2 regions of the Fructilactobacillus sp. YLN 2507 genome follow, and region 1 is predicted to be linked to the other one. Evidence: a T-box and tRNA genes for the amino acid it is inferred to sense, from the RefSeq annotation. Region 1 holds a T-box; the other holds one or more tRNA genes.
The links. A T-box is a leader RNA that pairs with one kind of tRNA and senses whether it is charged. The one in region 1 lies ahead of leuS (leucine--tRNA ligase), so its partner is inferred to be a tRNA-Leu.
Positions count from the first base shown of each region.

Region 2: it has a tRNA-Leu gene. The T-box ahead of leuS (leucine--tRNA ligase) is inferred to sense a tRNA for this amino acid. The anticodon was not compared.

Region 1 is NZ_CM184303.1:560,019-569,171, reverse strand. Features, by position in the region: gene pepV (dipeptidase PepV) at 1-911, opposite strand, end outside; gene AC0GLY_RS03005 (NAD(P)H-hydrate dehydratase) at 996-1,832, shown strand; gene AC0GLY_RS03000 (putative polysaccharide biosynthesis protein) at 1,872-3,554, opposite strand; gene leuS (leucine--tRNA ligase) at 3,611-6,031, opposite strand; T-box leader at 6,087-6,291, opposite strand; gene mnmM (tRNA 5-(aminomethyl)-2-thiouridylate-methyltransferase MnmM) at 6,378-6,938, shown strand; gene AC0GLY_RS02985 (MDR family MFS transporter) at 6,935-8,401, opposite strand; gene metK (methionine adenosyltransferase) at 8,451-9,153, opposite strand, start outside.
Region 2 is NZ_CM184303.1:978,665-1,001,377, reverse strand. Features, by position in the region: gene lysS (lysine--tRNA ligase) at 1-1,176, shown strand, start outside; rRNA gene AC0GLY_RS05225 (16S ribosomal RNA) at 1,519-3,095, shown strand; tRNA gene AC0GLY_RS05220 (tRNA-Ile) at 3,192-3,266, shown strand; tRNA gene AC0GLY_RS05215 (tRNA-Ala) at 3,294-3,366, shown strand; rRNA gene AC0GLY_RS05210 (23S ribosomal RNA) at 3,535-6,450, shown strand; rRNA gene rrf (5S ribosomal RNA) at 6,535-6,651, shown strand; tRNA gene AC0GLY_RS05200 (tRNA-Asn) at 6,661-6,733, shown strand; tRNA gene AC0GLY_RS05195 (tRNA-Thr) at 6,792-6,864, shown strand; gene AC0GLY_RS05190 (MerR family transcriptional regulator) at 7,109-7,495, shown strand; gene glnA (type I glutamate--ammonia ligase) at 7,511-8,857, shown strand; gene AC0GLY_RS05180 (peptide MFS transporter) at 9,001-10,473, shown strand; tRNA gene AC0GLY_RS05175 (tRNA-Tyr) at 10,680-10,762, shown strand; tRNA gene AC0GLY_RS05170 (tRNA-Gln) at 10,772-10,843, shown strand; gene AC0GLY_RS05165 (GntR family transcriptional regulator) at 10,895-11,596, shown strand; gene AC0GLY_RS05160 (nicotinate phosphoribosyltransferase) at 11,707-13,173, shown strand; gene nadE (NAD(+) synthase) at 13,185-14,024, shown strand; gene AC0GLY_RS05150 (Tex family protein) at 14,073-16,241, shown strand; gene AC0GLY_RS05145 (SprT family protein) at 16,299-16,742, shown strand; tRNA gene AC0GLY_RS05140 (tRNA-Leu) at 16,796-16,881, shown strand; gene AC0GLY_RS05135 (LCP family glycopolymer transferase) at 16,982-18,169, opposite strand; gene AC0GLY_RS05130 (2,3-bisphosphoglycerate-dependent phosphoglycerate mutase) at 18,353-19,024, shown strand; gene AC0GLY_RS05125 (WxL protein host-binding domain-containing protein) at 19,050-20,111, shown strand; gene AC0GLY_RS05120 (C1 family peptidase) at 20,224-21,558, opposite strand; gene rpiA (ribose-5-phosphate isomerase RpiA) at 21,614-22,300, opposite strand; gene AC0GLY_RS05110 (dCTP deaminase/dUTPase family protein) at 22,447-22,713, shown strand, end outside.

The sequences.
Region 1 (9,153 bases):
TTATCTGCGATAAAAGCAAGGAAATTTTGACTTGCTTCATCAAAAATGAATTGATTTAGAAAGGTTGCCATATAAGTTCCAGCATTAATTCCATTCTTTGGTTCCATTCCGTGGGCAGCTTTTCCAATCATTTCTAATTTGATACCTGTTGGCGTATTTTCATATGTACCAGCTACTGGAACATCAAGTAAATATTCTTCAAATTTAGTAGAAATTACATCTGCAATATCCGTTTCAATTTCGACTTCTGCTTCCCGAGGTACCATATTTTCTTTCAATCCTGATTTGAACGATAATAAAGTATTTTCACCTTGCTTATGATTCCCGGCAAACTTAGTTTCAAACGTAACATTTCCTTTTTCACCATTAATCAAAGGAAATTCAGCATCTGGAGAAAAACCAATTTTTGGATCTGGTTCTACTTCAAAGTAACGTTTCATTCCAATCCAGTTAGTTTCTTCATCAGTTCCAATAATTAAACGAATTTTTAAATTTGGAACAATTCCATGATCCTTTAAAATTTTAAGACCATAATAAGCAGCTAATGCAGGTCCTTTATCATCAGAAGTTCCTCGACCAATTGCTTTATCTTCTTTTAAAGTTAATTCAAACGGATTAGTATCCCAACCTTTACCAGCTGGAACTGTATCAGCATGACCTAACACAGCAAAATAATCTTCACCAGTTCCATATTCAATGTAACCAACAATATTTTCGATATTATGCGTCGTAAAACCATCGCGTTTCCCAAATTCAAGAAATTTTTCTAAAGCTTTAGCAGGTCCAGGGCCTAAAGGAAACTCATCAGTAGCGTGTTCTATGTCGCGAGAACTGTCAATTGCTACTAATTCCTTTAAGTCATTAAGATAATCATTTTTATATTTTTGTGCTTCTTTTTTCCAATTAATCATTTGAAAGTCTCCTTTTTATTTTTCATAAGTAATTTTAGCACAATCATTATCTTACAATGCTATAATAACTTCGAGGTGAACGAGATGAAACCAATTACAGCAAAAATTTTGCAAGAAACAATTAGAGTTAGACCCAGTCAAAGCTTTAAAGGAACTTATGGAAAAATTGCACTAATCGGTGGTAACCAAAATTTTGGTGGTGCAATTATTATGAGCACATTAGGTGCAGTTTATGCAGGAGCTGGACTAGCAACTACCATTACAGATGCTTCCAATCAGAGTAGTTTACATAATTGGGTGCCAGAATCCATGTATCTAAATTATAATGATGTCACTGCTGTTAAGGAGCTAATTGCTAAAATGGATGTCATTAATATAGGGTCTGGTTTAGGAATTGAACCCTCTAGTTTAAAATTACTTGAAACTGTTTTTGAAACTGTTTCACCTACTCAAATCTTAATTATTGATGGTTCTGCTATTGATTTAATTACAAATAATAAATTAACTCTACCTAAAACTAAAATAATCTTCACTCCGCATCAAATGGAGTGGCAAAAATTGTCAGGAATTAAAATTGAAAACCAGGACGAACATACTAATCTTAGCGCTTATGAACACCTGTTTAAAAAGCAAGGAAGTATCGTAGTCGTTAAATCAAATCGAACTCAAGTATTTACTCCAAGTGGGGCTTTTATCAATACAGTTGGAACCCCAGCTCAAGCAACTGGTGGTATGGGAGATACGCTAGCCGGAATCATTGGAGGATTTGTTGCTCAGTTTGACAACGTAGAAAATGCCGTGTTAGCTGCTGTCTATTCTCACAGTGCTATTGCAGACGAATTAGCAAAAAAACAATATGTAGTTCTTCCCCACCAAATTTCTGAAGCATTACCAAACTTTATGAAAAAGCACGAAGCATAACTAAATAAGACTTTCCTAAAATTAGGAAAGTCTTATTTTTTATTTAATGTTAAATTTCGCTCTTAATTTACCAATTCGATTACCTAATACTTGATCAGCTACTCTTGTTTTTAACATAAAGTAAGCATACACTGCCCCACCAATCAAAGCAGACAACCCAGTGACAATTAAACTAACAATTGAACTAAATGGAGTAGTAAACAAACTAAATAACCAATTTAAACCATAAACTGAAACTAAAGCAACAAAATACATCACTAAGGAATAAAAAATAATTTGAATACTTTCCAATTGAATCATACTTTCTTTGATACCAAACTCATGTTTCAATGCTCTAATCATTAGAAAAGTGGATAGAAAAAATCCAATCATAGTTGACACTAAGGTTCCAAAAGCCCCCAAAAAATACACCAATGGATACTGAGTAATAAATTTAGCAATAACTCCATAACCAAATAATTTAACTGCTTTTTTATTTTGGGAAACTCCCTGCATAATTGCAGCAACCACTACAAACAAACCAATTGGAATTGATTCAATAGAAGAAAATGATAATACATTACTACTAAAATCCATATTAGCTGTTCCGTAGAAAGTTCGATTTAAGGGCCCAGCAATGGCTGCCATTCCTAATGATGCTGGAATCATCACAAATTCAAATAAAATTAAAGCATTCGAAAATGAATCTTTTAACGCCTTACGGTTCTTTTTTGTAAATGCTGTTGATAGCAATGGAACCACTGTAATTCCAATTGAAGAAGCCAAAGAAACTACAATCATCGTTAATTTATTTGCATTTCCTGCAAAAATTGCATAATTAATTTGTAAGGCATCTTCTGACAAATTAGTTGCAAAGCGCATAATATGGAAAAATGTAAATTGATCAATCAAGGAAAAGATGGTAACTCCTGCTCCTAAAATAATAAACGGAGTTGCTTGACTAATAATTTCTCGATAGAGCTGATTAGTATGAACCTCTAGCTTATTATTACTATTTTTAACTAACCCTCGATAATATTTCCGATCTTTCCAATAAAACCAAGCCAAAATTAGAAAACCAAAAATTGCTCCAATACAAGCAGCAAAAGTTGATTGTGCTACTGCCGTAACCCAACTTCCATGCATAACCTTTAAAACTAGAAAGGCCGATAAAAGCATATATATAATTCGAGCTAGCTGTTCCACAAATTGTGAAATAGCTGAAGGAGCCATATTATTGTATCCTTGGAAAAAACCTCGCGTCAAACTCATCGTTGGAATTACTAAGACAGCCCAAGCTAAGGAATGGATAACCGGAATTACATTTTTATCCCCATTAGTTAATAAAGGAGCTGCAAACCATAAAATTAACGCACTAATAATTCCCATTAAAATCGCAAGACTCAAACCTTTTTTATAAATTTGAACCCCGACTCCATATTCATTTAGAGCATTATAATGAGCAACTTGTTTCGAAATTGCAGAAGGAATTCCAGCAACTGCTACAATTAAAGCAAAACTATAAATGTTATACCCCTGCGTATAAAGCGAGTTTGCCAATGGAAACAATGCTGCCCCTAAAATTAAACGCCAAGGGATAATATACAAAGCCCCAAGAATTCGTGACAAAATACTACCAATCGTCATCCAAGCTGAACCTTTTAACATTTGCCCCTTTGCTCGTTCCGATTCAGTAGTTTGTAATTCTTCTTGAATTACATCTTCTTCAAATCCATTATTCAAAAAAACATCCTACTTTCACACAATTAATTAAGTTAGTAACTGATTCATGCATAAAATTAATTAGCAACAATGTTAACAATTTTATTAGGAATTACAATTACTTTCCTGACAGTTTTATCTTGTAAGTTATCTTTAATATTAGCGTCTGCTAAAGCAATTTTTTCAATGTCTTCTTTAGAGGTCCCAGCTGCAATTTTGACATGGGCACGCACTTTCCCATTTACTTGAACTACCAATTCAACTTGGTCATCTTTCAACTTACTTTCATCATAAGTTGGCCATTCAGCATAAGCAATTGTGTCTTCATGTCCTAATTGTTGCCAAATTTCTTCAGCCAAATGAGGTGTAATTGGAGAAAGAAGTTTAATAAATCCTTCTGCATAGCGTTTCGGTAATTTTTTATTTTTATAGACTTCATTAACAAAAACCATCATCTGTGAAATAGCTGTATTAAACCGCATCTTTTCGATATCATCAGTTACTTTTTTCACGGTTTGGTTATAAACTTTATCTAAACTGCCATCGTTATCAGCAACCAACATTTCACTTATTGAATTGTCATCATTAAGATACATTCTCCAAACCCGTTTAATCCAACGATTTGCACCAACAATTCCTTCGGTACTCCATGGCTTAGATTCTGTCAAAGGCCCCATAAACATTTCATAAAGCCGAAGGGTATCAGCACCATATTCATCTACAATGTCATCAGGATTAACTACATTCCCCTTTGACTTAGACATTTTTTCATGATTAGTTCCCAAAATCATTCCTTGATTAACTAATTTTTGAAAGGGTTCCTTAGTTGGAACTACGCCTAAATCATAAAGGAACTTGTGCCAGAATCGAGCATAAAGTAAATGAAGAACCGCATGTTCGGCACCACCAACATAAAGATCAATTGGAAGCCAGTAGTCTAATTTCTTAGGATCAGCTAACATCTTATCGTTAGTTGGATCAATGTATCTCAAATAATACCAAGAACTTCCAGCCCATTGTGGCATCGTATTAGTTTCACGTTTCCCATGTCGTCCATTTTCATCGGTCACATTTACCCAATCTTCAAGGTTAGCCAATGGACTTTCTCCAGTTCCAGATGGTTTAATATTATCAGTCTTTGGTAAGCGTAATGGAAGTTCATCTTCTGGAACTAATGATTTAGTACCATCATCCCAATTAATTACTGGGATGGGCTCACCCCAATATCGTTGACGTGAAAAAATCCAATCTCGAAGTTTGTAATTAACTTTTTTATCTCCAGCATGATGTTCCTGAAGCCAATCAATCATTTTAGTGATTGCTTCTTTTTTACCTAGTCCATTTAAAAATCCGGAGTTAATGTGAACCCCATCACCGGTATAAGCTTCTTCTTTAATATTCCCACCTTCAATAACCGGAATAATAGGAAGATCAAACTTCTTAGCAAATTCGTAATCACGATCGTCATGAGCTGGAACGGCCATAATTGCTCCTGTCCCATAAGATGAAAGGACATAATCACCAATCCAGATTGGGAGCTTAGCCCCATTGACAGGATTAATAGCATAAGCTCCTGTAAATACTCCCGACTTATCCTTATTTAAATCTGTTCTTTCAAGATCTGATTTGGAAGCAATTTTTTGGCGATAGGCATCAACCGCTGTAGCTTGTTCAGGTGTAACAATTTTATCAACAATATCACTTTCAGGGGCCAAAACCAGATAGGTAGCACCAAATAGTGTATCAGCTCGTGTTGAAAAAACTTCAATTGATTCATCAGTATGTTCAGCGACATTAAACTTGATACTAGCTCCCACCGAGCGACCAATCCAGTTACGTTGCATTTGTTTAACACTTTCGGGCCAATCCACATCATCAAGATCATCAATTAAACGATCAGCATATGCTGTAATTCGAAGAACCCATTGTTTCATTGGTTTACGATAAACGGGGAACCCACCTCGTTCTGTTTTTCCATTGACGACTTCTTCGTTAGCAACCACTGTCCCTCCCATCAAATCAGGAGCCCAGTTTACTTCAATTTCATCTTCATAGGCTAAGCCTTTTTCATAGAGCTTTTCAAAAATCCATTGCGTCCACTTGTAATATTTAGGGTCAGTTGTATTAACTTCACGATCCCAATCATATGAAAAACCAAGTGATTTAATTTGACGACGAAAATTATCAATATTTTGGTTAGTAAATTCTCGAGGATTGTGTCCAGTCTTCATTGCATACTGTTCTGCAGGTAATCCAAATGCATCCCACCCAATTGGATGTAAAACATTTTTACCTTGCATCCGCTCAAAACGTGCCATAATATCAGTCGCTGTGTATCCTTCTGGGTGCCCAACGTGAAGCCCTTGACCGGAAGGATAAGGAAACATGTCTAAAACATAATATTTTTCTTTTTCGGTTTTATCGCTGGTTCGAAAAGTTTTATTTTCTTCCCAATAATTTTGCCATTTTTTTTCAATTTTTGTGTGATCATATGCCATAAATCTTCACTCCTTAATTATGCCAATAAAAAAGCCCCATAGAATTACAATAATTCCATAGGACGAATTTCCGCGGTACCACCTAAATTCCTAGACTAAAGCATCTAGACTCTCTAAATCCATAACGCGGAAAACGTTTAACTTACTTATTTCAGTTAAATCTCAGTGAGAAGTTCGTAATTTCATAGCTCCAAGTTCACAGCGACCACTTGGTTCCTGAAAGTCTACTTAATTCTACTAATTCACTTCAACAATTTTTTTATTTCATTAATGCAAGGTTACCAAATTTATTCAAAAAAAACAAGTTAATATTACTGTTATAATTAAATCAAGGACGGTGATAATTTTGAAATTACAATCAGCATTAAATTTTAGTCATACCCTACTAAAAGAAGTTATCAAACCAGGAGATGTTGTTATTGATGCTACTGCTGGGAAGGGTAATGATACTTTATTTTTAGCTCAACTAGTCGGTAACAAGGGGCATGTCTATAGCTTTGACATCCAAGCTCAAGCAGTAACCTTGACCAAACAATTAATTGATCAACATCATGTTAGTTCACAAACAACTGTTATCAATGACGGTCACGAAAACCTGAGTCAATACACCTCTGAAAAAATTACAGCTGCTATTTTTAACTTAGGTTATTTGCCTGACGGTGATCACAGTATTATTACTAAACCAGACACTACCTTATCATCAGTGCGAGCCATGATGAAATTGCTGAAACCAAACGGAGTAATCATTTTAGTTATCTATTATGGACATCCAGGTGGTCAACAAGAAAAAGAGCAAATTTTATCATTTACAAAGCAACTCAACCAATATCAATACAATGTTTTACAATACCAATTCATTAATCAAACTCATGAGCCACCCATGCTAATAGCCATTCAAAAACGCTAAATATCTTGCTTTTGTTTATCAAAATGATTAACAATGAAAGCCGCCACCACGAGTAACAAAGCCACTACCAAAACATTGTGAATTGAATGATATAAAATATCTCGTAAACTTGGAAGAAGTTTATCACTTAATTTCTGGGCGGTTTGAGGGTTAATCAATTGATTCATCAAACTCATATTAGTATGCGGATGAGTTGCTACACCATCAGCCATTGATTTATTCATTACAATTCCAAAAATTGAAATCATTAAAGTTTGCCCTAAGGTTCTACTTAGAGTATTAAAAGATGAGGCTACCCCAATTTGATCTTGAGCAACTTCGTTTTGAACGGTAACTGATGATGTGGTAATACAAATTCCAAATCCAATTCCCATAATTCCAGAAAGTAAGAAAAACGCCCAAAATGGTGTTGTAATTGGCAATAAAACTGAGACAATTGAACCAAATCCAATAAAAATAAAACTGAAGTTCATAATCATCTTAGGTGAGTATTTAGTCAATAATTTTCCTGCCCAAAATGAACCTAACATCCATAAAACTGAGCTTGGAGTAATAGCAAATCCAGCCATTGTGGCTTTTAATCCTAAAATACCTTGTGTCCAATCAGGTAGATAAACTTCATAAGCAAAAATAAACCCACTAATTAAAGCGGCAATTAAATTTTGGGTTACAAAAGTCCGATTTTTAAACATCTCCAACGGAATAATTGGATCACTAACTCTTCGTTCTTGTTTAAGAAACAACCAACCAGAAATGATAGCAACCAATAAACATAAGCCAATCATTATCCAATTCAATGGAGTTTCTCCTAAAATTTGAAACATATACATAATTGCTAACAAAAATACGGCAATTAACCCAACTCCACCATAATCAATTTTACTATGATGAACTTGACGAGGTTCTACTAAAAACAGTGCAATTAAGAAGATGGTAATAATTCCAATTGGAACATTTACAAAAAAGATCCAGTGCCAAGAAAGACTATCAACAATAAAACCACCTAAAAGAGGCGCCACAATTGAAGCAATTCCCCATGCCGATCCCAATAAACCAACCACTTCTGCTCGTTTTTCAAAGGGATACATATCAGCTACAATGGTAAAAGAAACTGGCATAATTACACCTGCACCAATTCCTTGAAGGGCTCGCCAGATAATTAAAGTTTCCATTGAATTTGACATTCCAGAAAGCATTGATCCTAATGTAAACACAAAAACCCCAAAAATAAAAACCCTTTTTCTTCCTAATTGATCTGCCAATTTACCATAAATTGGAGTAGCAATGGCATTCGTCAATAAGAAAATTGAAAAAACCCAGTTCATTAATGAAACGCCGTGTAAATCACCAACAATCGTTGGCATAGCTGTAGAAACGATTGTTCCTTCAACTGCACTCATAAATGTGGCAATAAACAATGCGATTGTCACAACTTTTACGTTAGTTGTTTTTCTTTTATTCATGATATCCCCTATTTCCCAAATAAAAAAGCGACCAGAAAGGTCGGCTTTTTTATGCGTTAAAAAATGCTTGTAAATCTTTTACTTTATTTGTCTGTTCCCATGGAAGCTCGATATCAGTTCTACCAAAGTGCCCATAAGTTGCAGTTTGTTCATAGATTGGCCGTTGTAAATCTAACATTTTGATAATTCCAGCGGGACGTAAGTCAAAATTTTGTCGAATTGCTTGAATAATTTGATCGTCGCTATATGAAGACGTTCCAAAAGTATTAACTTCAATTGAAACTGGTTCAGCAACCCCAATGGCATAAGCTAGTTGGATTTCTATCCGATGTGCAATCCCAGCCGCTACTAAATTTTTAGCAATGTAACGAGCTGCATAACTAGCTGAGCGATCAACCTTAGTTGCATCTTTTCCTGAAAATGCTCCACCACCATGGTGTGCAGAACCACCATAAGTATCAACGATAATTTTTCGACCAGTTAACCCTGCATCTCCGTTCGGACCACCAATCACAAACTTACCAGTTGGATTAATTAAATACTTGGTATTTTCATCAAGATATTTTGATGGAATAGTAGTTTTAATTACTTTTTCAATCACGTCTTTTTTAATTTGCGCTTGCGTCACGTCTGGATCATGTTGGGTACTTAGCACAACTGTATCTACCCTAAACGGATGATTATTTTCATCATATTCTACCGTTACTTCAGTTTTAGCATCAGGACGTAAATAAGTTAATTCCCCGCTTTTA
Region 2 (22,713 bases), 430 kb from region 1:
ATTGGTGATTTTCTCGGGTTTACTGGTGAAGTAATCAAGACTGATATGGGACAATTGACCATTAAGGTTACTGATGTAACATTTTTATCAAAAGCACTTCGCCCCCTTCCCGATAAATTTCATGGCTTGCAAAATAAAGAGCAAAAGTATCGTCAACGTTACTTGGATCTAATTTCTAATCGTGAAAGTTTTGATCGTTTTCAAAAACGAGCTAAAATTATCAGTGCCATTAGAAACTTTTTAGATAATGAAATGGATTTTACAGAAGTAGAGACGCCAGTATTGCATGCATCTGCTGGGGGAGCATCTGCTCGTCCATTTATTACTCACCACAATGCTTTAGATATTCAATTATATCTTCGAATTGCCCTTGAACTTCACCTTAAACGTTTAATCGTAGGAGGAATGGGTCGTGTGTACGAAATTGGTCGAGTTTTTAGAAATGAAGGTATGGATAAAGAACATAATCCTGAATTTACAGAATTAGAAAGTTACGCTGCTTACTTTGACTTTAAAGATGTTATGGATGAAACTGAAGGAATCTTCCGGGCAGCTGCTAAAGTAGTTACTGATAATGGGAAAGTCACTTATCAAGGGAATGAAGTTGACTTAGATAAGCCTTATAAGCGTATTCATATGGTTGATGCTATCAAAGAAGTTACGGGAGTTGATTTTTGGCCAACTATGTCAGTTGATGAAGCTCGTAAATTAGCAGATGAACATCATGTAAAATATGAAAATTATTGGAAAGTTGGACATATCATTAATGAATTCTTTGAAGAGTTTGTTGAACCAACGATAGTTGATCCTACGTTTGTTTATGGTCATCCAATTGAAATTTCACCATTGGCAAAGAAAAATGCTACTGATCCTCGATTTACTGATCGTTTTGAACTTTATATTCTTGGTAATGAATATGCTAATGCCTTTTCTGAATTAAATGATCCAATTGATCAAAGAAAACGCTTTGAAGCTCAAGTTGCAGAACGTGAAGCGGGAAATGATGAAGCTCAAGGCATTGATGAAGATTATATTAAAGCTTTGGAATATGGAATGCCACCTACTGGAGGACTGGGAATTGGAATTGATCGTTTAGTAATGCTTTTAACTGATGCACCATCTATTCGTGATGTTTTATTGTTTCCAACTATGCGTCCAGAGGAAGATCAAAATTAATAATTTTGGTTAGCGCTTGAATTCAATTCGAATTCAAGCGCTTTTTATTTATTTTTTTCAGATTATTGACAATTATAAAAGAAGCAGGTAATATATTATTTGTTCGTGATAACTTATAGTTGTTTTTTGATGGAAAAAGAATTTATTTCTTGACATTTTATATTTAACAATGTAATATATTATATGCGCTGTAAATGGTGCTTGAGTAGATCTTTGAAAACTGAACAAGATTTTGATTACAATAAAGTGTAAGGATAATTTTTAAACTTGGTTTAGAAATTAAACAAATGCAATGTCAATTTGCAAAAACAAATAAATAAGAGCTAGTAAAGTTCTCATTTCTAAAATGAGAGTTTGATCCTGGCTCAGGACGAACGTTGGCGGCGTGCCTAATACATGCAAGTCGAACGAAGTCGCCCATTTGAAGTTTGGTGCTTGCACCAAACTGATTTTGGATCCGACTGAGTGGCGAACTGGTGAGTAACACGTGGGTAACCTGCCCAGAAGAAGGGGATAACACCTGGAAACAGATGCTAATACCGTATAACAACAAGAACCACATGGTTCTTGTTTGAAAGCTGGCCTTGGTGCTAGTGCTTTTGGATGGACCCGCGGCGTATTAGCTAGTTGGTGAGATAATAGCTCACCAAGGCAATGATACGTAGCAGACCTGAGAGGGTAATCTGCCACAATGGGACTGAGACACGGCCCATACTCCTACGGGAGGCAGCAGTAGGGAATCTTCCACAATGGACGAAAGTCTGATGGAGCAACGCCGCGTGAGTGAAGAAGGGTTTCGGCTCGTAAAACTCTGTTGTTAGAGAAGAACGGCTGTGAGAGTAACTGCTCACAGTGTGACGGTATCTAACCAGAAAGTCACGGCTAACTACGTGCCAGCAGCCGCGGTAATACGTAGGTGGCAAACGTTGTCCGGATTTATTGGGCGTAAAGGGAGCGCAGGCGGTTTATTAAGTCTGATGTGAAAGCCTTCGGCTTAACCGGAGAAGTGCATCGGAAACTGATAAACTTGAGTGCAGAAAAGGATAGTGGAACTTCATGTGTAGCGGTGAAATGCGTAGATATATGAAGGAACACCAGTGGCGAAGGCGGCTATCTGGTCTGTAACTGACGCTGAGGCTCGAAAGCATGGGTAGCAAACAGGATTAGATACCCTGGTAGTCCATGCCGTAAACGATGAATGCTAGGTGTTGGAAGGTTTCCGCCTTTCAGTGCCGCAGCTAACGCATTAAGCATTCCGCCTGGGGAGTACGACCGCAAGGTTGAAACTCAAAGGAATTGACGGGGACCCGCACAAGCGGTGGAGCATGTGGTTTAATTCGATGCTACGCGAAGAACCTTACCAGGACTTGACATCTTCTGCCACTCTAAGAGATTAGAGGTTCCCTTCGGGGACAGAATGACAGGTGGTGCATGGTTGTCGTCAGCTCGTGTCGTGAGATGTTGGGTTAAGTCCCGCAACGAGCGCAACCCTTGTCTTTAGTTGCCAGCATTAAGTTGGGCACTCTAGAGAGACTGCCGGTGATAAACCGGAGGAAGGTGGGGACGACGTCAAATCATCATGCCCCTTATGTCCTGGGCTACACACGTGCTACAATGGACGATACAACGAGTTGCGAAACCGCGAGGTCAAGCTAATCTCTTAAAGTCGTTCTCAGTTCGGATTGCAGTCTGCAACTCGACTGCATGAAGTTGGAATCGCTAGTAATCGTGGATCAGCATGCCACGGTGAATACGTTCCCGGGTCTTGTACACACCGCCCGTCACACCATGAGAGTTTGTAACACCCAAAGTCGGTTGGATAACCTTTTAGGAGTCCGCCGCCTAAGGTGGGACAGATGATTAGGGTGAAGTCGTAACAAGGTAGCCGTAGGAGAACCTGCGGCTGGATCACCTCCTTTCTAAGGAATAATTCGGAACCTTACATTAATCAAAATCTTGCTCAGTTTTGAGAGTATCTACTCTCTTATTTAAATATTCATAGTATTCGCTTTTTTGGGCCTATAGCTCAGCTGGTTTAGAGCGCACGCCTGATAAGCGTGAGGTCGGTGGTTCGAGTCCACTTAGGCCCATACCGGAAAGTCGGTTTTGAATATTATGGGGAATTAGCTCAGCTGGGAGAGCACCTGCTTTGCAAGCAGGGGGTCAGCGGTTCGATCCCGCTATTCTCCATTGACACGTTAGTGTCATTTTTGTTCTTTGAAAACTAGATAATATTATTTTCTGTAATAATTATATTTTTATATAATTGAACCGAGAAATAACCATTGTGTTATTTTTGAGTTTTTTAATTAGTTTTAATCGCTAAAACTCAAATAATTTATAATCCGTCGGATTATAGGTTAAGTTAATAAGGGCGCATGGTGAATGCCTTGGTACTAGGAGCCGATGAAGGACGCAACTAACTGCGATAAGCTTCGGGGAGCTGTACGTAAGCTTTGATCCGGAGATTTCCGAATGAGGAAACTCGACCAGTGTTATGACTGGTCACTGCATAGTGAATACATAGCTATGCAGAGGCAGACGTGGGGAACTGAAACATCTAAGTACCCACAGGAATATAAAGAAATTTCGATTCCCTAAGTAGCGGCGAGCGAACGGGGAATAGCCCAAACCGAACCCTTGTGGTTCGGGGTTGTAGGACTGAACATTTGAGTTACAAAAGTATTTGATAGTTGAAGTAGTTGGGAAACTACACCAAAGAGAGTGATAGTCTCGTAAATGAAATCAAATACCCTCAGTTCAGGATCCTGAGTACGGCGACACACGTGAAACGTCGTCGGAATCTGGGAGGACCATCTCCCAAGGCTAAATACTCCCTAGTGACCGATAGTGAACCAGTACCGTGAGGGAAAGGTGAAAAGCACCCCGGAAGGGGAGTGAAATAGTTCCTGAAACCATGTGCCTACAAGCAGTCAGAGCCCGTTAATGGGTGATGGCGTGCCTCTTGTAGAATGAACCGGCGAGTTACAGTTGCATGCAAGGTTAAGCCGAAAAAGCGGAGCCGTAGCGAAAGCGAGTCTTAATAGGGCGCCATAGTATGTTGCCGTAGACCCGAAACCAGGTGATCTACCCATGTCCAGGATGAAAGTGCGGTAATACGCACCGGAGGTCCGAACCCGTGTACGTTGAAAAGTGCTGGGATGAGGTGTGGGTAGCGGTGAAATTCCAAACGAACTTGGAGATAGCTGGTTCTCTCCGAAATAGCTTTAGGGCTAGCCTCGGAATTAGAATCATGGAGGTAGAGCCACTGTTTGAGCAAGGGGTCCATCTAGGATTACTGAGTTCAGATAAACTCCGAATACCATTGATTTATGTCCGGGAGTCAGACGATGAGTGATAAGATCCATCGTCGAAAGGGGAACAGCCCAGACCGCCAGTTAAGGTCCCTAAATATATGCTAAGTGGAAAAGGAAGTGGAGTTGCATAGACAACTAGAATGTTGGCTCAGAAGCAGCCACCATTTAAAGAGTGCGTAATAGCTCACTAGTCGAGTGATTCTGCGCCGAAAATTTACCGGGGCTAAGCATATTACCGAGACTGCGGACGCAACTACGTTGCGTGATAGGAGAGCGTTCTAAGGGCAATGAAGGTAGACCGTAAGGACTGCTGGAGCGCTTAGAAGTGAGAATGCCGGTATGAGTAGCGAAAGATCAGTGAGAATCTGATCCACCGAATGACTAAGGTTTCCTGGGGAAGGCTCGTCCACCCAGGGTTAGTCGGGACCTAAGCCGAGGCTGAGAAGCGTAGGCGATGGATAACAGGTTGAGATTCCTGTACTAGTTAATTATGTTTGAACGATGGAGGGACGCAGTAGGCTAAGATTAGCACACGAATGGAAAGGTGTGTTCAAATCGTAAGTCAGTTTAAGAGTTAAATGCTTTTAAGCGAGTTGACAAGCGATGATGAGGATCGAAATTTAAGTAGAGAAGGATCTGACGTCACACTGCCGAGAAAAGCTTCTAGTTAGTAATTAATTACCCGTACCGCAAACCGACACAGGTAGTCGAGGAGAGTATCCTCAGGTGAGCGAGAGAACTATCGTTAAGGAACTCGGCAAAATGACCCCGTAACTTCGGAAGAAGGGGTGCTGGCCTCACGGCCAGCCGCAGTGAAAAGACTCAAACGACTGTTTATCAAAAACACAGGTTTATGCAAAATCGTAAGATGAAGTATATGGGCTGACGCCTGCCCGGTGCTGGAAGGTTAAGTGGAAGTGTTAGCTTCGGCAAAGCACCGAAATGAAGCCCCAGTAAACGGCGGCCGTAACTATAACGGTCCTAAGGTAGCGAAATTCCTTGTCGGGTAAGTTCCGACCCGCACGAAAGGCGTAACGATTTGAGTACTGTCTCAACGATAGACTCGGTGAAATTAAGATACCTGTGAAGAAGCAGGTTACCCGCGACAGGACGGAAAGACCCCATGGAGCTTTACTGTAGCTTGATATTGGGTGTTTACATAACTTGTACAGGATAGGTAGGAGCCATAGAAGCCGGGACGCTAGTCTCGGTGGAGGCGTCAGTGGGATACTACCCTTGTTATGTGAACACTCTAACCCTGCGCACTGATCGTGCGCGGAGACAGTGTCTGGTTGGCAGTTTGACTGGGGCGGTCGCCTCCTAAATAGTAACGGAGGCGCTCAAAGGTTTGCTTAGAATGGTTGGAAATCATTCCAAAAGTGTAAAGGCAAAAGCAAGCTTGACTGCGAGACATACAGGTCGAGCAGGGACGAAAGTCGGACTTAGTGATCCGGTGGTACCAAATGGAAGGGCCATCGCTCAACGGATAAAAGCTACCCTGGGGATAACAGGCTTATCTCCCCCAAGAGTTCACATCGACGGGGAGGTTTGGCACCTCGATGTCGGCTCATCGCATCCTGGGGCTGTAGTTGGTCCCAAGGGTTGGGCTGTTCGCCCATTAAAGCGGTACGCGAGCTGGGTTCAGAACGTCGTGAGACAGTTCGGTCCCTATCCGTCGCGGGCGCAGGAAATTTGAGAGGAGCTGTCCCTAGTACGAGAGGACTGGGATGGACATACCGCTGGTGTATCAGTTGCGCCGCCAGGCGCATTGCTGAGTAGCTATGTATGGATGAGATAAACGCTGAAAGCATCTAAGTGTGAAACTCGCCTCAAGATGAGATTTCCCATTCCTATATGGAAGTAAGACTCCTGAAAGATGATCAGGTAGATAGGTTAGAAGTGGAAGCGTAGTGATACGTGAAGCGGACTAATACTAATCAGTCGAGGACTTAACCAAGTAGAATGAAGATTCAATGGAAGTTAATCGGAAGAAAATAATATTGTCTAGTTTTGAGAGAACGAAGTTCTCACAAAAAAGTAGTGTGGTGGCGATAGCCTGAAGGATACACCTGTTCCCATGCCGAACACAGAAGTTAAGCTTCAGCACGCCAAAAGTAGTTGGGGGATCGCCCCCTGCGAGGATAGGACGTTGCCGCGCGTCTATTATTCCGACATAGCTCAGTTGGTAGAGCACCTGACTGTTAATCAGGTTGTCGACGGTTCGAGCCCGCCTGTCGGAGTTAAATCAAAAGCGTTAACTGCTTGGTTAGCGCTTTTGATTTATATGCTAATATTTTTGCTGATTTAGCTTAGTTGGTAGAGCATCGGCATCGTAAACCGAAGGTCGGAGGTTCGACTCCTCTAATCAGCATATTAAGGATATCTATTTACTATTATCGATAATGCTTGTATAAAAACATTGTTGATATAATTCATATTGCATAACATAGAATAGTATGTAATTTATGGTATACAAGTTGCATACATTCAAAAAAAGAAATAAATCATTTGATGTATTTCTTTTTTTTTATTTTCTTATGTCACAAAATGTTACATTAATAGTTGACCATTTATTTAAATACTTCTATGATTACTATCAATGAGGAGCTATTGATATGAGTGAAAAAGATTTAAGACGCTCAATGGCAGTTTTGCCGATGGGTACAGTAATGAAATTAACATCGCTAACAGCGCGCCAGATTAGATATTATGATGATTGTGGTTTAGTAAAATCTAAGCGTACTGAAAGTAATCGTCGCCTTTATTCATTGAATAATATTGATCGAATTCTAGAAGTGAAAGATTACTTGGATGAAGGAATGAATATTGAACAGGTAAAGCGTGTTTACGAAAAACAACGTCGTCGTTTAGCTAATAAGCAAAATAATCAACGGCAAAGTGTTAGTGATGAAAGAGTTCGTGAGTACCTTCATGATGATATCATGAAAGCCGGTGGCTTCTATGTTGATAAAAATCCTCAATTCAAACACGGTCATTTATAAAAGGGAGATAGGGTAATGGAAAAGACAGTCAAATATACACCTGAAGATATTAAAAGAATGGTTAAAGATGAAGATGTTCGTTTTCTTCGTTTAATGTTTACTGATTTACTTGGAACAGTTAAAAATGTTGAAGTTCCAATTAGTCAATTAGATCAATTATTGGCAGGAAAGTTAATGTTTGATGGATCTTCAATTGATGGTTTTGTGAGAATTGAAGAAAGTGATATGTATTTACATCCAGATCTTGATACCTGGATGGTATTTCCTTGGGGTGACGAGCACGGTAAAGTAGCAAGAATTACTTGTTCAGTATATACTGCTGATGGCGAATTATTTGCTGGAGATCCTCGTAATAATTTAATGCGTGTTCTTGAAGAAATGCAAGAATTAGGGTTTAGCGATTTTAACATTGGACCTGAACCAGAGTTTTTCCTATTTGAATTAGACGAAAATGGTCGTCCAACCGAAAAACTAAATGATAAAGGAAGCTATTTTGATTTAGCACCAATGGACTTAGCTGCTAACGTTCGTCGTGATATGGTGCTTGAGCTTGAAAAAATGAACTTTAAAGTTGAAGCATCTCATCACGAAGTTGCCCCAGGACAACATGAAATTGATTTTGAATATGATAATGCAGTAGCTGCTGCTGATCATATTCAGACTTTCAAAATGGTTGTTAAAACCGTGGCTCGACGTTATGGCTTATATGCAACCTTTATGCCTAAACCTTTGAATGGGGTTAATGGTTCTGGAATGCATATGAACATGTCACTCTTTGATAAAGATGGAAAAAATGCTTTCTATGATGAAAATGGGGAAGGCCAATTATCACAAACTGCTTATTATTTCTTAGGTGGATTATTGAAACATGCAAAAGCTCTAACTGCTGTATGTAATCCAACAGTTAACTCATACAAACGATTAGTTCCTGGATTTGAAGCTCCAGTATATATTGCTTGGTCGGGTGCTAACCGTTCTCCAATGATTAGAGTTCCCATCGCTCGTGGTAAGGGAACTCGACTTGAATTAAGAAGTGTTGATCCTTCAGCTAATCCATATTTAGCTATTGCTGCCATTTTAAAAGCCGGATTAGATGGAATCAAAAATAAGATTGAACCAGAAGAACCAGTTGATCGTAATATTTATTCAATGGATGGAAAAGAACTTAAACTTGATCACATTGAAAAATTACCAACTTCATTACACAATGCATTAGTTGAATATGCTAAAGATCCTTTAATGGAAGATGCTATGGGTCCTCATATTTATCAGAATTTCTTAGATGCTAAAAACATGGAATGGAGTGCTTACAGTCAAAACGTTTCTCAATGGGAACGGGATCGTTATTTAGATATGCTCTAAAATAATTACTAACTAACTAATAAAACGACTTAACTAATTTGATTAAGTCGTTTTTTAGTTAGTTTATATACAAATGTTCAGTTTGTATAAACAAAGGATGTAGAGTATAATTGTTTTTATATTCTTAATTAGGAGAGATAATTTTGGAAAATAAAAAAGATATGGATCATGCGTTTTTTGGACAACCGAAGGGTTTAGCGGCTTTAGTCGGAACCGAATTCTGGGAAAGATTTAGTTACTATGGGATGCGAGCTATCCTATTGTTTTACATTGTTGCTAAAGTTTCAGAGGGTGGTTTGGGACTATCTCAAACCACTGGTTTGTCAATTATGGCAATTTATGGATCATTAGTTTATCTTGCATCCGTAATTGGTGGGTACATTAGTGATCGAATTTTAGGAAGTCGTCGGACGGTTCTGTATGGTGGAATTTTAATCATGTTAGGGCACATTTCGTTATCACTTCCGGCTGGATTAACGGGGCTATTTGCTTCGATTGCCTTTATTACTTTAGGAACTGGGCTTTTAAAACCTAATATTTCTGATATGGTTGGTAAGCTATATAAACCAGAAGATTTACGACGTGAAAGTGCTTTTACAATTTTTGTTTTTGGGATTAACTTTGGTGCCTTCATTTCACCACTAGTATGTGGATGGGTTTCTACTTCATACAATTATCATGTTGGATTCTCACTTGCAGCATTTGGAATGTTCTTTGGATTATTGTTCTACTACTTTGGTGGTAATAAAACCCTTGGTGATGATGGTGAAAAACCTTCTGATCCATTACTTTCTGGGGAAACAAAATCAGCAGTTTTTAAGATTATTGCCGGTTTAATTGCTTTCGCTGCCGTTATAACTGTTATGAAATTGATGGGAATTCTTACTATTGACAACTTTGTTACGCTTTTAAGTATTATAGCAATTGTAACGCCAATTATTTATTTCGTAATTATGTTAAAAAGCAAGAAAGTTACAGCAGATGAACATAAGAAAGTACTTGCCTACATACCACTATTTATCGGTGCCATGATTTTTTGGGGAATTGAAGAATCTGGTTCAAGTATTTTAGCAAGTTTTGCTGCTAGTCAAACAAATAACAACTTAGGTTGGTTAAAAATTGATCCAAGTTGGTATCAATCATTGAACCCGTTGTTTATCATGCTTTATACTCCATTATTTGTAATTTTGTGGAATAAGTTGGGTAAGCGTCAACCAAGAACTCCACAGAAATTTGCCTATGGTTTGTTCTTCTCAGGTTTATCATTTTTACTTATGGTAATTCCACTCATGCTTTTTGGAACATCTGCTAAAATTAATCCACTTTGGTTAGTTGGTAGTTGGGCCATTATTGAAATTGGTGAAATGTTAATTTCTCCAATTGGTTTGTCAGTTACGACACAACTTGCACCAAAAGCTTTTGGTGCCCAAATGTTAAGTATGTGGTTCTTATCAAATGCTGCTGGACAAGCAGTTAATTCTCAAATTGCTCGTTTTTATACACCAGGACACGAAATTGCTTACTTTGGAATTATTGGGTTAGTTGCTATTGGAGCTAGTGTAGTCTTACTATTCTTTGTAAAACCAATTTTAAGCTTGATGGAAAATGTAGAATAATCTAAATAAATTTTTGTTTAAAAGTCTAAATTTTAATTGAATTCAGGCTTTTTTTGATGTCTTTTTTTATTAAAAACTAGGGTAAGTTTAACGCCTAGCAAATATCGAAAAAAATTTGGATTTTTTTCGATATTTTGTTGACAAGATCATCGTTATCCATTAATATTATATATGTTGATTGGGTGACCTAATCAATTAATCAATGCGGAGGGGTAGCGAAGTCTGGCTAAACGCGGCGGACTGTAAATCCGCTCCTTCGGGTTCGGTGGTTCGAATCCACTCCCCTCCATTTTATTTTTGGGCTATGGCCAAGCGGTAAGGCACTAGGTTTTGATCCTAGTATGCGCTGGTTCGATCCCAGCTAGCCCAATAGGTAAATCGACTGACGTATTGTCAGTCGATTTTTTTTATAGGAGGATTTATGGATTTACCAGTTTACATAAAAATTCACAACGACATTAAACAAAAAATTGAAACGGGAGTATGGCCATTAGGTACCCAAATTCCTTCTGAAAGAAAATTGGCAGAAAGTTATCGGGTTAGTCGAATGACCTTAAGACAAGCAGTTCAAACTTTAATTGATGAGGGCTTATTGCGCCATGCAATTGGATCAGGAACTTTTGTAACTAGTCAAAAAGTTCAGGAGCATATGTCTGGTATTTCTAGCTTTACAGAAACTATGGAAGCTCAGGGTAAGAAACCAAGTAGTCAAACATTATCTTATAAAATTATTGAACCAACTTTTAAAGAGGCAAGTGTCTTAGAATTAAAAAATAATGAACGAGTTTTGCGTATGGAACGGTTGCGTTTTGGTGATGGGGAACCGATTTGTTTAGAAACAACTACCGTTAGAGCAGATTTGATTAAGGGGATGAATCAAGTTGATGTAACTGAATCATTTTATCGTTCGTTAGCTGAACAAAAGGGACTGATTCCGGTGAGTGCCAAACAATATATTTCAGCTATTTTAGCAAGTTCACGAGTCGCAGAATTATTAACTATTAAACCCAGAGATCCGATTTTGAAATTGAAACAAATTTCATATTTGAAAAATCAACAGCCACTTGAATTTGTTGAAACGCAATACGTTGCCCAACGCTTTGAATTTTATTTAAATAAATAGATACGGAATTAGCCAAAATGAGATTGGTGTTTTTTACTTTATTACTTTTAATGTTAGAATTAAATCATAATTGAATTTCTTGGTTTGTTTTATTCTGGAGGAATAAAAAAATGGCAACTATAGATGTTAATGCAAATCTCACTTTGCATACTGATGATTATGAAATTAATATGATGGCAACTTATTTTGCAAAAAAAATGCAAAATCGTCATGCAGTTTTTGAAGTTTATTTTCGTGATATGCCTTTTGGAAATGGTTATGCTGTGTTTGCAGGATTAAAGCATGTCATCGATTATCTTGAAAACTTAAAATTTACCGATGAAGATATTGAATATTTAAATAAAGTAGGAGATTATTCATCTGAATTTTTAGAATACCTACGAAATTTTAAGTTTAAAGGAACGATTCGGTCAGCAGTTGAAGGGGATTTAGTTTTTAATCATGAGCCTATTATGCAAGTGGAAGGAACGATTGCTGAATGTCAGCTAGTTGAAACTGCCATTTTAAATATTGTTAATTATCAAACTTTAATTGCGACTAAAGCAGCCCGAATTCGTAGTGTTGCTGGTAGTGATCCTCTTCTTGAATTTGGTTCACGAAGAGCGCAGGAAGTTTCGGCTGCTTTATGGGGGACGCGAGCTGCTTATATTGGCGGATTTGATGCAACTTCCAATGTTTTAGCCGGCAAAGAATTTGGGATTCCAATTTCTGGAACTCATGCACATTCTTTAGTTGAATCATTTGGGAATGATTACGATGCTTTTAAGGCATATGCGGAAACTCACAAAGATTGTGTGTTTTTAGTTGATACTTTTGATACTTTAAAAAGTGGGGTTCCAGAAGCAATTCGGGTTGCTAGTGAAATGGGTGATAAAATTAACTTTAACGGCGTTCGAATTGATTCTGGAGATATGGCCTATATCTCTAAAAAAGTTCGTGAAATGCTTGACAAAGCTGGTTATCCGGACGCAAAAATTTATGCTTCTAATGATTTAGATGAATATACGATTAGCAGTTTAAAAATGCAGCATGCTAAAATTAACGTTTGGGGAGTGGGGACAAAGGTTATTACAGCCTTTGATCAACCAGCTTTGGGTGCGGTTTATAAATTAGTTTCTGTAGAAGATAAGGCTGGAAAAATGGTTGATACGATTAAGCTTTCAAATAATGCGGAAAAAGTATCTACTCCAGGTAAGAAACAAGTTTGGCGAATCACTGAAAAGCAAGATGGTAAATCAGAAGGTGACTACGTAACGTTAGCAAGTGAAGATCCTCGGCGAGAAAAAGAACTTTATATGTTTCATCCTCAGTATACGTACATTAACAAAACGATTACAGATTTTAACGCGGAACCACTATTAAAGGACATCTTTGTTGATGGAAAATTAGTTTATCAAGTCCCTACTTTAAAAGATACTAAACAACATGCTGATAAAGTTCGTGAGTTATTATGGCCTGAGTATAAACGGATGCTTAATCCAGAACAATATCCAGTCGACCTTTCGCAAAAGGCATGGGATAACAAAATTAAATTAATTAAACAAATCCGTAATGGCGGACAAAAACGTTTACAATAGGACGATTACTTATGAACGAAAAACAAAAACAAATTCAAAAAGAAATTATTGAAGCTTTAAAGGTTCAACCTCAAATTGACCCCCACACTGAAATTCGGCGTAGTGTTGATTTTATCAAAGCTTATTTTCAAAAAAATACTTTTTTAGAAACGGCTGTGTTAGGTATTTCTGGCGGGCAAGATTCAACTTTAGCTGGTAAATTAGGTGAAATGGCCATGTCAGAGCTTCGCCAAGAAACTGGAAATTCAAAGTATCAATTCATTGCAGTTCGCTTACCTTATGGGGAACAAGCTGATGAATCAGATGCGATGGCTGCCATTCAATTTATTCAAGCTGACCAAGTAGCACGAGTTAACATTAAAGCAGCAACTGATGCTATGGTAAGTGCAGTTGAAGCTAATGGCACTCAAATTTCAGACTTTAATAAGGGAAACATTAAAGCGCGAGAACGGATGATTGCACAATTTGCAATTGCAGGAGCATATCAAGGAATTGTATTAGGAACTGATCATGCTGCTGAAGCAGTAACTGGTTTTTATACAAAGTTTGGTGATGGCGCTGCGGACCTCACTCCACTTTGGCGGCTTGATAAACGTCAAGGACGGTTGATGTTAGAAGCCTTAGATGCTCCTAAAAAATTATATGAAAAAACTCCGACTGCTGATTTAGAAGATGGTCGTCCAGCTTTACCAGATGAAGCTGCTTTAGGAGTTAGCTACAAAGAGATTGACGATTTCTTAGAAGGGCAAAATATTAGCGAACAAGCAGCTACTACCATTGAAAACTGGTATCAAAAAACGAAACATAAACGTCATTCACCAATCACAGTCTATGATTCATTTTGGAAATAAGAAATTAAAAACTTCGTTTTGTAACGGAGTTTTTATATTGGAGGAATAATGGAATCAGAAATTATTAAACAAGTTAGTCAGAAGCTTGTAGAGGTTAATCCACACCAAATTGAAACGACCCTATCGTTACTAGATGAGGGCAATACTGTTCCTTTTATTGCCCGTTATCGAAAAGAAAGAACAGGTAGTCTTGATGAAGTCCAAATCCGAAACATTCAAGATGCTTATCAACGCTTATTAAAGTTAAGTAATCGTAAAACAGATGTGATTAACAAAATTACGGAACAGGGAAAATTAACAGATCAATTACAAGCTCAAATTAAGGCAGCAAATGATATTCAAGTGGTTGAAGATTTATATCTTCCGTTTAAACAAAAACGAAAGACTAAAGCAACGCTAGCAGATGAACAAGGATTGACGCCCCTAGCTAACCAAATGATGAAGTTTCCTAATCAAAGTCCCAAACAGTTAGCTGAAAGTTACGTTAATCCAGCAGTTGGTCTAAATGATGTTACTGAAGTCTTGAGTGGGGTGGCTGATATAATTAGTCAATCGGTTGCGGATGTTGCAATTTTTCGAGAGTGGATTCGGAACTATACTGAAAAAAATGGTTTGTTAGTAACTAAACTAAAAAGTAAGGCAGAAGAACTCGATGAAAATCAAGTTTATGCTAATTATTATGACTTTTCTGAAACAATTAAAACGATTCCTTCCTTTCGAGTGTTAGCAATTAACCGGGGGAAAAAGCAAAAAATACTACAAGTTAAAATTGACGTTAACGAAGATGTGATTCTTAAATATTTAAATTTTACCGTAATTGGCAGGCATACAGGGCCAGTGGTTGAATTTGTGGCAGATGCTATTAAGGAAGCTTATCGTAAGTCAATTCGTCCTGCAATTACGCGGGAAGTTCAGGCTAAGTTAACGGAAAACGCTGAAGCACATGCCATTGAAGTTTTTGGTAAAAATCTTTACCACCTTTTGATGCAGGCTCCGATTAAGGGGAAAGTTACTTTAGGCTTTGATCCTGCTTATCGAACGGGTTGTAAGCTGGCCATTATGGATGAAAATGGCAAATTTCTGCATAAACAAATTATTTTTGCTACGAAACCTGCTAGTGAGACGAAGATTGATCAGGCCAAACAACAATTTATTGATTTAATTAATCAATATCACGTTGAAGTGGTGGCAATTGGAAATGGGACAGCTTCACGTGAATCAGAGTTGTTTGTTGCGAATGCTCTTAAAGCGGTTGATTTCCCAGTTCACTATGTAATTGTGAATGAATCAGGTGCTTCCGTTTATTCTGCTAGTGATAATGCTCGGAAAGAGTTTCCCAATCTTCATGTTGAAGAACGGTCTGCCATTAGCATCGGACGACGTCTACAAGATCCCTTAGCAGAATTAATAAAAATTGATCCAAAAGCAGTCGGAGTGGGTCAATACCAACATGATGTTTCAGAAACTCATTTAGACCAGCAACTTAACCGAGTTGTAGAAACTGCCGTTAACCAAGTAGGGGTTAATTTAAATACGGCCAGTCCAGAATTACTGGAACATATTTCTGGGTTATCAGCTACAATTTCACAAAATATCGTGAATTATCGGGAAGCCAACGGGAGTTTTACAAATCGTAACCAACTTAAAAAAGTTAAACGTTTGGGACCCAAGGCTTATGAACAATCAGTTGGTTTCTTACGCATCATTGGTGGAAATAATCCATTAGATAACACTGATATTCATCCTGAAAGTTATTCGATTGCGAAAGATATTTTACAAACTATGCAACTTACGGTTAATGATTTGGGAAGTGAAGTGGCTGTTCAAAAGTTAGAGAATGCAAATATTAAAGCGCTAGCTGGCCAATTTGCACTTGATGAACAATTTGTGATTGACTTAATTAATGGACTTAAAAATCCAGGACGAGATTTACGTGATCAAATGCCAGCTCCTTTATTGAAATCAGACGTGATGAAAATTGATGATTTGCAACCAGGAATGAAGTTACAGGGAACTGTCCGTAACGTTATTGACTTCGGGGCCTTTGTCGATGTGGGCGTAAAACAGGATGGCCTAGTTCACATTTCACATATGAGTTATAAATTCATTAAAGATCCAGCTACGGTTGTTTCGGTTGGTGATATTGTAGATGTGTGGGTCCTAGCAGTTGATGTTGATCGAAAACGAATTCAATTATCAATGATTGAACCAGAATAAGATTTCAACTAAACACGTATTTATCTTTGGTTATAAAAAAATTGACTAGGAGTAAATATGACTGATCAAGAATTACAAACTTTAGTGGAAAAACTTTCTCAAACTTATTTTAATCGGCCGTTTTTACATCGAGCTTATTTTAATCGACGTTTAAAAACGACGGGAGGACGGTATCATTTAAAAGACCATAACATTGATATTAATCCGAAAATGGCTTTTAATCCAGAAACTTTGAATGGGATTATTAAACATGAATTAGTGCATTATCATCTTCATTTAACTGGGCATTCGGGTAAACATAATACTGTCGAGTTTAAGCGTTTATTGCAACAGGTTGGTGGTAGTCGATATGCGCCACGGGTGGAACGAACTTACAAATATGAATATCAATGTAGTAAATGTCAACAAACGTATTATCGCCAAAGACGAATTGATTTAAATCGCTATGTTTGTAGTAGGTGTCATGGAAAATTGCAGTTGTTACCGATTACTTCAAATTAAAATTTATATTGCGTTTTGGTTCATTTGTTGATATACTAAATACTGTTAAATATGCGGCCATGGCGGAATTGGCAGACGCGCAAGATTAAGGATCTTGTCGGGAGTTTTCCCGGTGGAAGTTCGAATCTTCTTGGCCGCACTAAATAACAGTTAAAAAGCAATTCTCATTTGAGAATTGCTTTTTTTACGTATTTTATAAAGAAATCCCATCTAATGTTACAGATAGGATTTTAGCTTATTTAGTTTTCTATTTCATCATTATTGTTAGCTGTCACTTTATCATTGAAAATACTATCTTCAGAATCAGCTTCACTATTTGAGTTAGTGTGCTTTTGATATTTAGTGAGTGTAGGAGCTTTTTTTAATCCTAATGATTGTCGAAGGTCATTAGAAACGTTTAAAAGTTCCGCATTAGGTGCAACCTGGTAACTAACTCCGTCAACGGTAGCATTATCACATTGTAATGCACCTTCTTGAATGTTTTTAGTAGCTCCCCGATAAGTAGCTGCGGCAGTCATCATATCGTCAAAGGTTAAGTTAGTTAAAATATTACCCTTTAGTGATTTTAAAATGTCGCTATATTTTGTTACTGAAGAAACCTTTAATCCATTTCTAAGAATCTGTTCTAAGACTTGGCGCTGCCGAATTTGTCTTCCATAATCACCTAATGGATCTTGATACCGCATTCTAGTGTATTGGAGGGCTGTTTGACCATTCATATGCTCGGTCTTGCCTTTTTTAACGCTAATTCCTTCATAGTCAAAGGTTAGGTTAGGAGTAATAGAAACTCCACCAACAGCATTGACCATTTTTTTAATACCTCCCATGTTAATCACACCATAAAAATCAATTGGAATATTAAGTAATTTACTAGCAACCGCTGTCGCTGAGTCAGGTCCACCAATGGTATAGGCCGCGTTAATTTTTTCATAAGGCATCCGATCGCCAGGAACCACTACCTTAGTATCACGGGGAATACTAATAAATTTAGTTGTATTGGTTTTGGGATTAACTGTTGCAACAATCATTGAATCAGTTCGACCCTTATCCTTTCGACCAAGAGCACCTGTATCAGTGCCCATTAAAAGAATTGAAAAGGGTTTTCGTTCTTTTAGGATATTAGAAACATTACGTGAACTATGGCTGGCCATGTAAGTATTTCCAAAGGTGTCCCGAGCTTTTTGATACTGAAGATACCCGAATGCTAAACCAATAATCATGATGACTAAGAGAATTACTAGAACTGTCCAAGCAATTGGATGGTATTCTGTATCAGCTGACCCTTGTGAAATCTGAGATTTTTTGACTTCTGAGGTAGATTTACTTTGCGATTGTTGATGAATAATCTTATTTGGATCATTGATGAAATGGTTTTTTCCAGAGCGGCGATTATGGTTAAAATTATTATTATTTTCGTTTTCTGTCATGATAGGGTAGGTCCTTTTAATGTAAAATCAGCTTATACTTATTATAGCCTAATGCTAAACAACTGTCTTATTAAGTTGAGAAAAACGTTGTCTTTTTGATTATAGGAAAATGAATAATTAAAACAATCAGCTAAATATGCTACAATACATAGGAATGCTAAAAGAGTCAGCGAGGTCGATTATATGAGTAAATTAGTTCTAATGCGACATGGTGAGAGTGTGGCAAATTATAATCACACTTTTACCGGCTGGAGTGATGTACCCTTGACCGAAGCAGGCAGAAAATCTGCTCGTGAGGCTGGTCGAAAACTAAATGAGTTACAAATTCAATTTGATGATGCGCATACTTCTTATTTAAAGCGGGCAATTACATCAGAAAATATTGTTTTATCAGAAATGAATCAACTTTGGATTCCGCAACACAAGACCTGGAGATTGAATGAACGTCATTATGGAGCTTTACGGGGCAAAAATAAAAAGGCGGTTCGTGCTGAAGTGGGTGACAAACAATTTATGCAATGGCGAAGAAGCTTTGCATCAGTACCACCTAAGTTAGAACAAGTTCCCGTGTTACGTCGGTATCAGGCTGCTGGAATTACAGAGCCTCCAGCTGAAAGTTTGAAAATGGCTTATGAACGATTAGTACCATATTGGTTGGATGAAATTGCTCCGCGTTTGATGGATGGGAAAAATCAGTTGGTGGTTGCCCACGGAAGCTCATTACGTGCTTTAATTAAGTATTTGGAAAATATTGATGATTTTGGTATTGATGGGGTAGAAGTCGGAAATGCTGAGCCAATCATTTATACTTTAGATGATGAATTGAAAATTTTAAATAAAGAGACAATTAAGTAACAATAAATAGTGAATGGAGAAGAATATGTCTAATAACTTAAAAAAAGTAATGATTCCTTTATTACTTTTACTTAGTTTTATGGGAGCATTAATCACTTTCCAATTTAATTGTAATGCAGAAGTAGTCAATCAAGAGGTTCCGTTGAAAGTCGAACCTCAGACTAAAGACATTAAGTTTCAGAATAAAAGTAGTAACTTTTTTAATTTTCAACTTGGAAATAATGATCAGATTAATCAAGATTTAGTCATTAAAGTTACTAATCCTAGTGTAGATAAAGTTGTGCATTTTACAACGGAAATTAATCAGGCCACAACCTCTAAAAATGCAAAAGTAGTCTATGATGGAAAAGGAAAACTTGTCAAAAATCCATTTGATTTTAAGCAGTTAGTAACAGCAATCGGTGCTAAGGAAAACAATGTAACTTTAAAACCAGGAGAAAGTCGAGATTTACACTTTCACGTTCAGACACCCGATAATGCAACCTTTAAAAAATTTAAGGGAACCGTTTTAGGAGGCATCTATCTTCTAGCTCAAACAGCTGATGGACACCAGTCTAAAAGAGCCGCATATCCGGTTGCCATTATGATTAATAAGGGGACATCTTCACCTAACCTTTCGATGAAAAAAGTAAAGCCAGATACTTGGTATCGACATAATACGGTTGATGCGATGATTTCTAATAATCATCCAGATTTATTAAATCAAATGAATTATAAGGCTAGTGTTGTAAAGAAAGGGACTAACGATGTAGTTGCACAAGGTAGTCAAACTAATGGTCAAATTGGTCCTAATAATCAATTTAAATTTGAAATTCCTTGGTTGACGCCACGAATTACACCTGGCGCTTACACGATGAAAGTTAAAATTAAAAGTACCGATCCACAACTAGGTAGTAAAGGTGGAACTTGGTTCTTAGAAAAAGACTTTACCGTTTCCGTATTAGATGCGGTGGTACTAAATGCTAAAATTACACATTCAATTCCATGGATTTTTATCCTATGTGTATTGGTATTTTTGGGAATTGTAGTTGGATTAATTTACTGGTTAGTTAGAATTCGGAATCGCCGTGAGGGCCTAGAAAATTAAATATTAGGAGAAAAAGGATTGAATTCAGTTAGAATTTAGTCCTTTTTTACTATTAATAAAAAAGACCCCGATAACGTTTAAAATGTCATCAGGGCCTGATTTTCGTATTTAATTAAGCAAGGGTACCCATTGGATCCCATGGAGCTAATTCTTTTGGTTCTTCAGTTTGTTGTTCGCGTTCTTCAGGGGTAAGGTATTTTTTGTTAATGACGACTTGATAAACGAACTCGCTAAACCAATCGTCACTCATGACAAAGTAACCCTTTTCTCCAACTTTGTCACCCCAACTATTTTCGACTTTCCATTTGGTAGGTTGACCGTTAACAAGATCGACTCCAGTAATAACCATTGCATGATTCATTACACTTTCTCCATAATCAAGGCGTTGAGCTTTGGTAAGAGAATTGTTAGTATGCATTAAATCATCAACATGATATAAATCAGTATCCAAAATACCGGCTTTTCGATCACTATCCATGGAAACATCACTCCCAAACCAAACCGTTTCACCAGCTTGAAGCTGTTTAATGGTTAATGCCTTTAATCTTTCAATGGGAAGGTTGAAGTGTTTGATAGCACGCCCACCGACTACATTACCAAGCATTTCAACAGTGTAAGTCTTGTTAAATGGCTTGTCAGCAGTTGGGGAGTTAATGATAGAAATGTAATTTTCAAGGTCTAAATTAATGTACTTGTTGAAAAAGTCCTTGGGAGTTAAGTTTTCGTCAATGTGATAATTTTTGTCAGCATCACGATATTCAAAGTTAAAGATTTCTACTGGCTTACCAAAGGCAAAGACTAACATTCGGTAAACTTCATTCATCATATCGTCGCGTTTGGCGTTGATAATTTCTTCACTTTGACCGTCGTTAACTAATTTACGTAAGATGATCGCATCATGGCGTAATTGAGTGTTTAAAGCAGCATTAATTTCTGACGACATGTTACTGTTGTAAGTTTCTGGCATTGCAGACTTTGGCACAATTCCGTATTTTTCAATTAGGGCACAAAGCATGTCCCATTGACCTCCATCTTGTTGGGGAGTGGCCAACAAGAAGTTAACTTTTCGCGAATCAAGTGGTTGGTCAGCGGTATTAATTATGTTATTTAGAAAGTAGTTTGCTTTTTCGAATTTATCCCAAAAGAAAGTAAAGGTTTGTGATAATTCAAAATCTTTGGGTACATTGAAGTTGTTTTCCACTTGAGTCCGCATCGTATTTAGGGCTGCAAACACCCAACACCTACCACTTTGTTTTTGATTAGCAACATGTTGACTAGAAACGTCAACCGAAAAAACTGGGTCCATCGCAGCAGTGGCTTCGTAGTCAGCTGCTGATTTTAAAATTCCATTATGTGTCACTGCACGACGGACTACGTTTGCATCCGTTACTTCATTCAAATTGTTAGCGTAACGTTTAATGCTTTTTGGTTCAATTGGTTTGTCCATAATAAAAAAGCCTCCCAAATAATTGTTTGGCTTTATTATATCGTAATTTAATATTTTAGCGAGCATTAATGATTTTTGGACCATCTGGATATTGCACAATAATTGTATTGGCAATATCCAGAAAAAAGCCATGTTCAACAATTCCAGTAATGGAATCTAGCGTTGCGGCAAGTGCCTTAGGATTATCAATGTGGTCTAAAAACAAATCAATGATGTAGTTCTTTGAATCGGTCGTAATTGGCTGTAGATTTTCATCTAAGCGTAACTTAGGATTAAGTCCCATTTTAGCAAGTCGCTTTTCAAGCTGTTTACTTCCATAGGGAATTACTTCAAGTGGAACGGGATAATTTAAAGTTTTCACCATTTTAGTTTCATCAACAATCCACATATTTTTACGGGAATTAACGGCCACAATTTTTTCCATTAAATGGGAAGCACCGCCGCCTTTAATTCCTTGGTAATGTTCGTCAATTTGATCGGCACCATCAATTGTTAGATCGATGTGATCAACTTCATCAACGTTTTTCATAGTAATGCCTAATCTTTCAGCGTGTTCTCTGGTATATTTAGAGGTAGGCACTCCAATAATATTTAAGCCAGCTTGTACTCGTTTTCCAAGTGCCTCCACGAGGTACCACATTGTGGATCCACTACCAATTCCAACAATCATTCCATCCTTTATGAAGTTGACTGCTTCACGACCAACTTGGGCTTTTTGTTTTTTTACGGCTTCGCTATCCATCAATATTCCCCTCAATTGAACATTCGTATTGTTTAATTCTAAAGGCTATTTTCCATGGATTTTATTGTTTTGTCAAGTATGTAAATAGGCCGTAAATACTGTTAGAATGGTAGTATCCAATTATTTAAAAGTTAGGAGTTTTAAAAATGAAGAGAGGATTCAAAGTGGTTTCAAAAAATCAAAATGAAGGACTAAAATTACCCAAACGTGCTACTAAAAATGCAGCTGGGTATGATTTTGCTAGTTCAGTTGACATGATTTTACCATCAATTTGGAAATTAGGTTTTTTAAGAGCACTTAAAATAATTTTAACGAAAAAAGATTTAGCAGAAACAGATGCCGAAACGGCTCGTAAAGTCCTAAAACCATACTTAATTCCAACGGGGATTAAAGCTTACATGCAAGAAAATGAA